3 regions of the Delftia deserti genome follow, and region 3 is predicted to be linked to each of the others. Evidence: predicted binding sites of a transcription regulator. Region 3 holds the regulator's gene; each other region holds the start of a gene.

Region 1 (3,245 bases), 1.2 Mb from region 3:
GACTGGCTCTATGAATATGCGCGCATGGCCGTGCAGATCTTCCTGGTGCTGGGCGGCTACCTGGCTGCGGCCAGCATGGCGCCCCAAGGCCACGGGCAGCACAGCGATCCGTGGTCGCGCATCGGCCGCCGCTTCGTGCGCCTGGTCGTGCCCTATGCAGTGGCCCTGGTCGTGGCCATCGTGGTCTCGGCGGCCGTGCGGCCCTGGTTCGACCATGCCTCGGTGTCGGGCGAGCCCGATCTCTGGCAACTGGTGGCGCATGCGCTGCTGCTGCAGAACATCGTGGGCGAGGAGTCGCTGTCCGCCGGCGTCTGGTATGTGTCCATCGACTTCCAGCTTTTTGCGCTGACTGCGCTGCTGCTGGCCGGCACGCGCTGGGGCGGCGCCTTGCTGCGCCGCCGCTTTGGCGGCGACGCCCTGTCACGCTGCTGGCCCTGGGCGCTGAGCGTGGCGCAGGCGCTGGTGGTGATCGGCGTGACCGCTTCGCTGCTGGGCTTCAATCTGGATGCGCAATGGGATGTGTGGGCGCCGTACTTCTTTGGCGCCTACGGCCTGGGCATGCTGGCCTACTGGGCCGCGCATGCGGACAAGGCCTCGACGGCCTGGAGCTGGTCGGTGCTGATCGTGGCCCTGGTCGTGGCGGCACTGGCACTGGAGTGGCGCGACCGTATCGCGCTGGCCGGTGCCACGGCGCTGGCCCTGGTCTTGGCCATGCGCAGCCCTGCATTCGCCCAGGCGCAAGGCTGGGCGCCGCTGCGCCGGCTGGGCAAGATTTCCTACTCGGTGTTTCTCGTGCACTTCTCGGTCTGCCTGCTGGTCAATGCCGTGGAAAGCCATTTCTGGCCACAGTCCGTTCCCGCCGCCCTGCTGGGCATGTGCACGGCCTTTGCGCTGTCGATTGCGGCCGGCCATCTGCTGTACGAGCGCGTGGAACGCCACGTTCCCAGCTGGCACATGGCGCTGCGCTGGCAGGCCGGCCTGGTGGGCACAGGCCTGATCGCGGCGTTTGTGGCGGGCCTGCGCTAAGGCGCGTTACTCCACAAACAACAAAGGCAGCCGGTTGGCTGCCTTTTTCGCATCAAGCCGGTCGGCGTTCAGCGGTGCAGCTCGCCCGCGCTTTCCGGCTGGAAATCGATGGCATCCACACGCACGGTGACCTGGCCGGAAGGGCCCGGCATGCGCGACTGGTCGCCCACGCTCAGGCCCAGCAGGGCAATGCCCACGGGAGCGAAGACCGATACCTTGTCGGAGCTGCCATCCATCTCCTTGGGATAGACCAGGGTCAGCGTACTGGTCTTGCCCGACTCCAGCAGCGTGAAGCGCACGGTGGAGTTCATGGTCACCACGTTGGGCGGCATTTCCTTGGGCTCGAGCACGTCGGCCCGGTCCAGCTCGGCTTCAAGCGCGTCGCGGCCGGGGAATGCGGGCTGCTTGTCCAGCAGGGCCTCGATGCGCTCCAGGTCCAGGGACGAAATAATGATGTGGGGCTTGCGCTCCATGGTGTTGGCTCCCTTGTGTGCTTGCGCCGTGGCTGCAGTGAAGGGCAGCGGCGCCCAAACGGACAAAAGCCCGGGCAACGCGGTTGTCCGGGCCAAGGCATCTTCAGAAAAGAGAAAAGCACCAAGTTGGTGCGATAAGGCCATTGTGCAGGCCCGTGTGCGTTCTGCCAAGCGAACCCGCACGGCGCGGTGCGGATTGATGCGGGTACTTGCCAATCTGGAAAAACCCATTTCGCAACGGCAAGCATGCCGGGAGCGCTTGTTGTTTATGCTGTATTTATATACAGTTAATTCATGCCTCTCAGTCCTTCCACGCCCCGCCATACGGCCCAGGTGCCCCTGCACGCCCTCAAGGGCCGGGGCGCAGCCAGCCAACTGGCGCACCGCTTCACCACCGACCCGCGCGAGGCCTTCGATGACGGCTGGGGCAGCCTTGAGGCGCCGGCCGAAGGCGAGGAAGCCGCCCCCCTGCGCACCGAACTGCGCTGGGAGCAGGCCCGCTCGGCGCTGAGCCGCCACCAGTCGCCCGACCTGCCGTTTCACATGGGGCTCAATCCCTACCGGGGCTGCGAGCACGGCTGCATCTATTGCTATGCCCGGCCCACGCACAGCTACCTGGGCTGGTCGCCGGGGCTGGACTTCGAGACCCGGCTCATCGCCAAGCAGAACCTGCCCGAGCTGTTGCGTGCCGAGCTGTCGCGCGCCAGCCATGTGGCCGCGCCCGTGATGCTGGGCTCGGTCACCGACTGCTACCAGCCCGTGGAGCGCGAGCTGGGGCTGACGCGCCGCCTGATCGAGGTGCTGGCCGAGGCGCGCCACCCGTTTTCCATTGTCACCAAGGGCAGCGGGGTGGAGCGTGACCTGGACCTGCTGGCCCCGCTGGCGCGCCAGGGCCTGGCCTCGGTGCATATCACGCTGACCACGCTGGACGCAGACCTGGCACGCCACCTGGAGCCGCGCGCCGCCGCGCCGCACCGCCGGCTGCGCAGCATCCGCGCGCTGACCGAGGCGGGCGTGCCCGTGGGCGTGAGCCTGGCACCGCAGATTCCCTTCATCAACGAAGACCTGGAGAAGGTGCTGGAGGCGGCCGCCGACGCAGGCGCGCGCCACGCCTTCTACGCCGTGCTGCGCCTGCCCTGGGAAGTGGCGCCGCTGTTCGAGCAATGGCTGCAGGTGCACTACCCCGACCGCGCCCGCCGCGTGATGGAGCGTGTGCGCGACCTGCACGGCATCCAGGGCGAGCAGCGCGAGGCCGGTCGCGTCTACAACGCCGAGTTCGGCCAGCGCATGAAGGGCACGGGCCACTGGGCCGAGCTGCTGCGCCAGCGCTTCGCCCTGGCCTGCCGTCGGCATGGATTCAACCGCGAGCCTCTGCGGCTCGATTGCAGCCTCTACCACCCGTCGCTTTTGCTGCCGCAACGCAGCCTGTTCTGAGAGCCTGCGTGCCAGGCACAGGTCAGGGCATGGTTCGCTAGCGGGAATCGATCAGCTCGGACAAGGCGGCCGCCAGCGGGGAGCGCACCGACGATCGCAGCCACACCATGCCCACTTCGCGGGACGGGCTCGGAGGGGGCAGCGGCCATCGGCGCGTTCTGGCATCCGGCGGTCCCAGCACGGGCCAGTCGGGCAGGATGGAGACACCGAAGCCTTCCGCAACCAGCTGTGCGATCTGCTCGATGCCGTCCAGCTCGAAGCGGACCTTCGGCTTGATGCCGTGGCCCCGCAGGTATTCATCCGCCATTTTTC
Region 2 (3,245 bases), 5.2 Mb from region 3:
AGGCTTCTTGCCGCGCGCAGGCACGTCCACACGGAACAGCGGCGGCAGCGCCACATGGATGTGGCCGGCCTCGATGAGCTTGGGGAAATGGCGGAAGAACAGCGTCAGCAGCAGCACCTGGATGTGCGAGCCGTCCACGTCGGCATCCGAAAGAATGCAGACCTTGCCGTAGCGCAGGCCCGACAGGTCGGGCGTGTCGTTGGGGCCGTGCGGGTCCACGCCGATGGCCACCGAGATGTCATGGATTTCGTTGTTGGCGAACAACCGGTCGCGGTCCACTTCCCAGGTGTTGAGCACCTTGCCGCGCAGGGGCAGCACGGCCTGCGTTTCCTTGTCGCGGCCCATCTTGGCGCTGCCGCCGGCCGAGTCGCCCTCGACCAGGAAGACCTCGTTCAGGCTCAGGTCGCGGCTTTCGCAATCGGTGAGCTTGCCCGGCAGCACGGCCACGCCCGAGCCCTTGCGCTTTTCGACCTTCTGGCCCGCCTTCTGGCGGGTCTGCGCGGCCTTGATGGCGATCTCGGCCAGCTTGCGGCCCCATTCCACGTGCTCGTTGAGCCACAGCTCCAGCGCGGGGCGCACATAGCCGCTGACCAGGCGCACGGCATCGCGCGAGTTCAGGCGCTCCTTGATCTGGCCCTGGAACTGCGGGTCCAGCACCTTGGCGTTGAGCACATAGCTGGCGCGCGCAAAGACGTCGTCCGGCATGAGCTTGACGCCCTTGGGCAGCAGCGAGTGCATCTCGATGAAGGCCTTGACCGCCTGGAACAGGCCGTCGCGCAGCCCGCTGTCGTGCGTGCCGCCGGCAGTGGTCGGGATCAGGTTGACATAGCTTTCGCGCAGCGGTGCGCCGTCCTCGGTGAAGGCCACGCACCAGGCGGCGCCCTCGCCTTCGGCAAAGCTGTCGTGGTGGCGGTCGGCAAAGCCCTCACCCTCGAACAGGGGGATGACGGCCTCGCCATGCAGGCTTTGCTGCAGGTAGTCGCGCAGGCCGCCCTTGAACTGCCAGGTCTGGGTGTCGCGCGTCTTCTCGTTGACCAGGGTCACCGAGACGCCGGGCATGAGCACGGCCTTGCTGCGCAGCAGGTGCATCAGCTCGCCCATGGGCAGCTGGGGCGATTCGAAATAGCGGGCATCGGGCCACACGCGCACGGTCGTGCCCTGCTTGCGCTCGCCCGCGGCCAGCGGCCGCGACTGCAGGGGCTCGACAACGTCGCCGCCCGAGAAGGCGATGGTGGCCACCTTGCCCTCGCGGTGGATGCAGGCCTCGAGGCGCGTGGCCAGCGCATTCGTGACCGAGACGCCCACGCCGTGCAGGCCGCCCGAGAAGCTGTAGGCGCCGCCCTTGCCCTTGTCGAACTTGCCGCCCGCATGCAGGCGCGTGAAGACCAGCTCCACCACGGGCGCGTTTTCCTCGGGATGCATGCCGAAGGGGATGCCCCGGCCATCGTCTTCGACGCTGTAGGAGCCGTCGGAATGCAGGGTGAAGCGGATTTTCTTGCCGAAGCCGGCCAGTGCCTCGTCGGCCGCGTTGTCTATCACCTCCTGCAGCACGTGCAGGGGGTTGTCGGTGCGCGTGTACATGCCGGGACGCTGCTTGACGGGCTCAAGGCCCTTGAGCACGCGTATCGAGCCTTCGGAGTATTCGCTGGCGGAAGTGGGAGATGGTTTGACTGCCATGGGGGCGGATTGTAGTGCGCGGCCCGGCTCAGTGCTGGATACATTCACAGTCATTGACCGTGACCACCCCGTAAAGCCGCTGCCATCAAGGGCCGTGCTGGCGCATGGGCGACCCAGGCGACGCAGCGCAAAACCCGGAGTTTCGCTAAAGTTTGCCGCATGCAAAAAAACAACCAACCCATGTCCATGGTGCAGATACTGCTGTGCGGGGGCGCAGTCGTGACGCTGTCCATGGGAATCCGCCACGGCTTCGGCCTGTGGCTGCAGCCCATCACCCAGGAGATGGGCTGGACGCGCGAGTCCTTCGCGCTGGCCATCGCCATCCAGAACCTGTCCTGGGGCGTGCTCGGCATCTTCGGCGGCATGCTGGCCGACCGCTTCGGCGCCTTCCGCGTGCTCCTCGTCGGCGCGCTGCTGTATGCGCTGGGCCTGGCCGGCATGGCCATGGCGCCCACGACAACCTGGTTCGCCCTGATGGCAGGCGTGGTGATCGGCGCAGCCCAGGCCGGCACCACCTATGCCGTGATCTACGGCGTGCTGGGCCGCCAGATCCCCGTGGCGCGGCGCAGCTGGGCCATGGGCGTGACGGCGGCGGCAGGCTCCTTCGGCCAGTTCTTCATGGTGCCCGTGGAAGGCAGCCTGATCTCGAACTTCGGCTGGTCCAACGCCCTGCTGCTGCTGTCGCTGTGCGCGCTGATGATCATTCCTCTGGCCTTCGGCCTGCGCGAGCCGGGCTTCCAGGCCGGCAACGCCCGTCCCCTGCGCGACCAGAGCGCGGGCCAGGCCGTCGCCGAAGCGCTGCGCACGCCCAGCTTCGTGCTGCTGACGGCCGGCTACTTCGTCTGCGGCTTCCAGGTAATGTTCATCGGCGTGCACATGCCCAGCTACCTCAAGGACTACGGCCTGGCGCCGCAGGTGGCCAGCATCTCGCTGGCGCTGGTGGGGCTGTTCAACATCATTGGCACCTACGTGGCCGGCAACCTGGGCCAGCGCCTGCCCAAGCGCTACCTGCTGTCCACCATCTACTTCACGCGCTCGGTGGTGATCGTGCTCTTCCTGCTGGCGCCGCTGACGCCCTGGTCGGTCTACATCTTCTCTGCCGCCATGGGCCTGCTGTGGCTGTCCACCGTGCCGCTGACCAATGCCACCGTGGCCCAGATCTTCGGCGTGCAGCATCTGTCCATGTTGAGCGGCATGGTGTTCTTCAGCCACCAGGTGGGCAGCTTCCTGGGCGTCTGGCTGGGGGGCTATCTCTATGACCACACGGGCAGCTACCAGGTGGTCTGGTACCTGGCCATCGGCCTGGGCGTGGCCGCCGGCCTGCTGAACCTGCCCATACGCGAAGCCCCGGTGGCACGGTTGCGCGCGGCCCAGGCCGTTGCCTGACATGACGACATCCACCAGGCCCCGCCCACGCATCCTGCGCAGGCTGGCGCTGTGGGCCGCCGTGCTGATGGTGCTGGGCCTGGTCTTCATGCTCTACCTGCAGCCGCAGTTCATGCTGGGCATGGCAGACCAGATCTGGGCCTGCTTCTGAAATGGAAGCGGCAGCGGCGAAGGCCTGGCGG
Region 3 (3,245 bases):
CAGCAGGCGCACAAAGGTGTCATGGGCCAGGTCGGCGGCATCGTCACGGTTGCCCAGGTGTTTGCGCAGCAGGCAGAGGGCATCCATTTGTTGCACGTGCGCTACAGGGGGGTGGTGGCCGCAAGCCTGCGCCAGCTTCGCACAGGCCGATTCCTCGTGCGGTGCGTGGTCCGCGCCGCCCATGTTTGTGTCGTGCAAGGTGTGTCGCATACCTTGCATCGGGCCTCAGTTGGCTGCGGCTCCGCCATGCGCCTCCAGGCGCTCCAGCGCAGCGCAGACATCGGCCATTCGCCCGGAGATGAACAGGCATTCAGGCTGTTCCTGTGGCGACCGCTGAATGATGCGCAGGCCTGAAGACTGCTCAGGTGCGGCTTGCAGGGCGGGCTGCGTCGGCAGCAAGGGCAGGATCAGCTGGGCATCTCCAGGGTCTGCAGCGCGTGCAGCCTTGCCGCGGCGCTGCGGGCTGCGCCGGCGTGCCTTGCTGAAAGAGATCACGTTGGCGGGCTCGGGTGCTGTGGCAGGTGTTGGCTGGCCCGCAGGGGCTTGTGCAAGAGGCATGGCCGACTCCATGGCGGTCGCAGTCAGGCGGATGCCATGTGCCAGGCGCAGGAAGGAAAGAGAGGACAGTGTTGGCAGAGCGAATCCCATGTGACGACTCCTGTTGGCGTGTTTCAAAGAGGCATGGACACAGGCAGGATTGCGGTTTTCGGGCAAAGCTCCGCCCAGGGCGAAGCTGCAAGGCTTCGCGCCTACCACCTGGACGGTGCATGAAATAGGGGGTGGCAACCCGTGCAGGGCTGCCCGTCCGGCTTACATGGACATGCTGTTGCGGATCAGCCCCACGGCCAGGCCTTCAATGGCAAAGGCCTCTTCGGGGGCGACGCGGATCACCGGGTAATCGGGGTTTTCCGGCAGAAGTTCCACGCCCTGCGTGGTGCGGCGCAGGCGCTTGACGGTGACTTCATCGCCCAGGCGCGCCACGACGATCTGGCCGTTGCGTGCTTCGTGCGCAGACTGCACGGCCAGCAGGTCGCCGTCCATGATGCCCGCGTCGCGCATGGACATGCCACGCACACGCAGCAGATAGTCGGGGCGGATCTGGAACAGGCTGGGCTCGACGGAATAGGTTTGGTCGATATGTTCCTGGGCGAGAATGGGTGAGCCCGCCGCAACGCGGCCCACCAGGGGCAGCATCAGCGGTGCCAGGGCCGACAGCGGCAGTCCGAAGCTGGTTCCGCGCGCGGCATTGATGTTGCGCACGGTGTCGGTACGCAGGCGAATGCCGCGCGAGGTGCCGCTGACCAGTTCGATCACGCCTTTGCGGGCCAGGGCCTGCAGGTGTTCCTCTGCAGCGTTGGCGGACTTGAAGCCCAGCGTGTTGGCGATTTCCGCGCGTGTGGGGGGGGCGCCCGTGCGGGAGATGGCGGCCTGGATCAGGTCCAGGATCTGTTGCTGGCGGGCGGTGAGCTTGGGATGGTCGAGCATGGCGTGCGTCCGGTCCTTGAGAGCAGATGGCGGGCTGGCAGGCCATCTGATGATTTATACAGTATCTGTATTTTTAACCAGTTTTCCAAGAGGTGCAAGTGGGGCAGTCAAAGTTGGTGATTCTGGGCACGGGCGGGACCATCGCTGGCCGGGCGGATTCGCAGTCGCAGGGAGTCGGGTACAAGGCCGGGCAGATCACGGTGCAGTCTCTGCTGGATGCCGTACCGGACCTGGAGCAGCAGGCGCTGGGCCCCGTGCAGACGCAGCAGATCGCGCAGGTGGACAGCAAGGATATGGACTGGCCCGTGTGGCGCGCGTTGCTGCACGCTTGCGTGCAGGCGCTGGAGGATGCGGACACGCGCGCCGTGGTGATTACGCATGGAACGGACACGCTGGAAGAGACAGCCTGGCTGCTGCACAGCCTGTTGCCGGCCACCAAGCCCATTGTGCTGACCTGCGCCATGCGCCCGGCCACGGCCCTGTTGGCCGACGGGCCGCAGAATCTGCGCGATGCCGTGACCGTGGCTGCCAGCGGCGGGCGCAGCGGTGTATGGGTTGTGGCGGGCGGCGAGGTGCATGCGGCAGCCCAGGTGCAGAAGGTCCACCCCTACCGGCTGCAGGCAATGCGCTCCGTGGAAGGCGGGCCGCAGGCGTTGGTGGAGGAAGGGCGTGTGCGCTGGCTGGTGCCCGATGCGCCGTCCGCGCGGGCCGTGGTGCCTGCGTCCATGTCATCGGATCTGCTGGCGCTGGATGAACTGCCCTGGGTCGAGGTGGTGTTCAGCGGCGCCTTGGCGCGTGCCAGCGGCGTGGATGCGCTGGTGGCCGCAGGCGTGCGTGGCATCGTCGTGGCTGGCACGGGCAATGCGACGGTTCACGAAGGCATGGAAGCGGCCCTGCAGCGCGCCCGCGACAAGGGCGTCTGGATCTGGCGGGGCACGCGCTGTGCTGAAGGCCTGCCCGTGGCCTCCGGCCTTGGGGCCAACCCGGCAGAGGCCGATCTGGCGCAGCTGCCCGTGGCAAAAGCCCGGATTGCGATGATGCTGGCGCTGGCAGCGCAGCCGCGCGACTGAGCCGGGCGGCGCCGCCGGCATTTCTTCAGTTGCTGGCGGTCAACAAAAAAGCACCCGGCGGGTGCTTTTTTCGTTGCGGCACATGGCCTGCCTCACTCAGCCAGTGCAGCCAGTGCGCGTTGGGTGATGTCCTCGACCGAGCCCAGGCCGCTGATGGCGCGGTACTTGGGTGCCGCTGCGGCTTCCTTTTCGGCCCATGCGCGGTAGTAGTCCACCAGGGGGCGGGTCTGGCTGCTGTAGACGTCCAGGCGCTTCTTGACGGTTTCTTCCTTGTCGTCTTCGCGCTGCACCAGCGGCTCGCCGGTCACGTCGTCCTGGCCTTCGACCTTGGGCGGGTTGAACTTGACGTGGTAGGTGCGGCCCGAGGCGGGGTGGGAGCGGCGGCCGCTCATGCGTTCGATGATGGCGTCGAAGGGCACGTCGATCTCGAGCACATAGTCCAGCTTCACGCCAGCGGCCTTCATGGCGTCGGCCTGGGGAATGGTGCGGGGGAATCCATCAAACAGGAAGCCGTTGGCGCAGTCGGCCTGGGCGATGCGTTCCTTGACCAGATTGATGATCAGGTCGTCACTGACCAGTTGGCCGGCGTCCATCACGGCCTTGGCCTGCAGGCCCAGGGGCGTTCCGGCCTTGACGGCGGCACGCAGCATGTCACCGGTGGAAATCTGGGGGATGCCGTACTTCTGGCAG

Evidence for each region. The regulator LexA, encoded in region 3, represses DNA repair genes until DNA is damaged. The targets are predictions, from matches to a motif close to ACTGTATNNNNATACAGT.
Region 1: ACFPFG_RS08100 (PA0069 family radical SAM protein) is a predicted target of LexA. The motif match lies at 1,770-1,787, and genes of this name have one in related genera.
Region 2: ACFPFG_RS26740 (DNA topoisomerase IV subunit B) is a predicted target of LexA. The motif match lies at 1,711-1,728, and genes of this name have one in related genera.

Annotation. Positions count from the first base shown of each region.
Region 1 is NZ_JBHSIH010000001.1:1,682,612-1,685,856, reverse strand. It holds gene ACFPFG_RS08110 (acyltransferase family protein) at 1-1,026, shown strand, start outside; gene rnk (nucleoside diphosphate kinase regulator) at 1,095-1,499, opposite strand; gene ACFPFG_RS08100 (PA0069 family radical SAM protein) at 1,794-2,933, shown strand; gene ACFPFG_RS08095 (LysR family transcriptional regulator) at 2,971-3,245, opposite strand, start outside.
Region 2 is NZ_JBHSIH010000001.1:5,648,688-5,651,932, reverse strand. It holds gene ACFPFG_RS26740 (DNA topoisomerase IV subunit B) at 1-1,677, opposite strand, end outside; gene ACFPFG_RS26735 (MFS transporter) at 1,858-3,063, shown strand; gene ACFPFG_RS26730 (hypothetical protein) at 3,065-3,214, shown strand.
Region 3 is NZ_JBHSIH010000001.1:482,956-486,200, reverse strand. It holds partial or broken gene ACFPFG_RS02365 (sigma factor) at 1-87, opposite strand, end outside; gene ACFPFG_RS02360 (hypothetical protein) at 226-648, opposite strand; gene lexA (transcriptional repressor LexA) at 811-1,485, opposite strand; gene ACFPFG_RS02350 (asparaginase) at 1,584-2,555, shown strand; gene adk (adenylate kinase) at 2,648-3,245, opposite strand, start outside.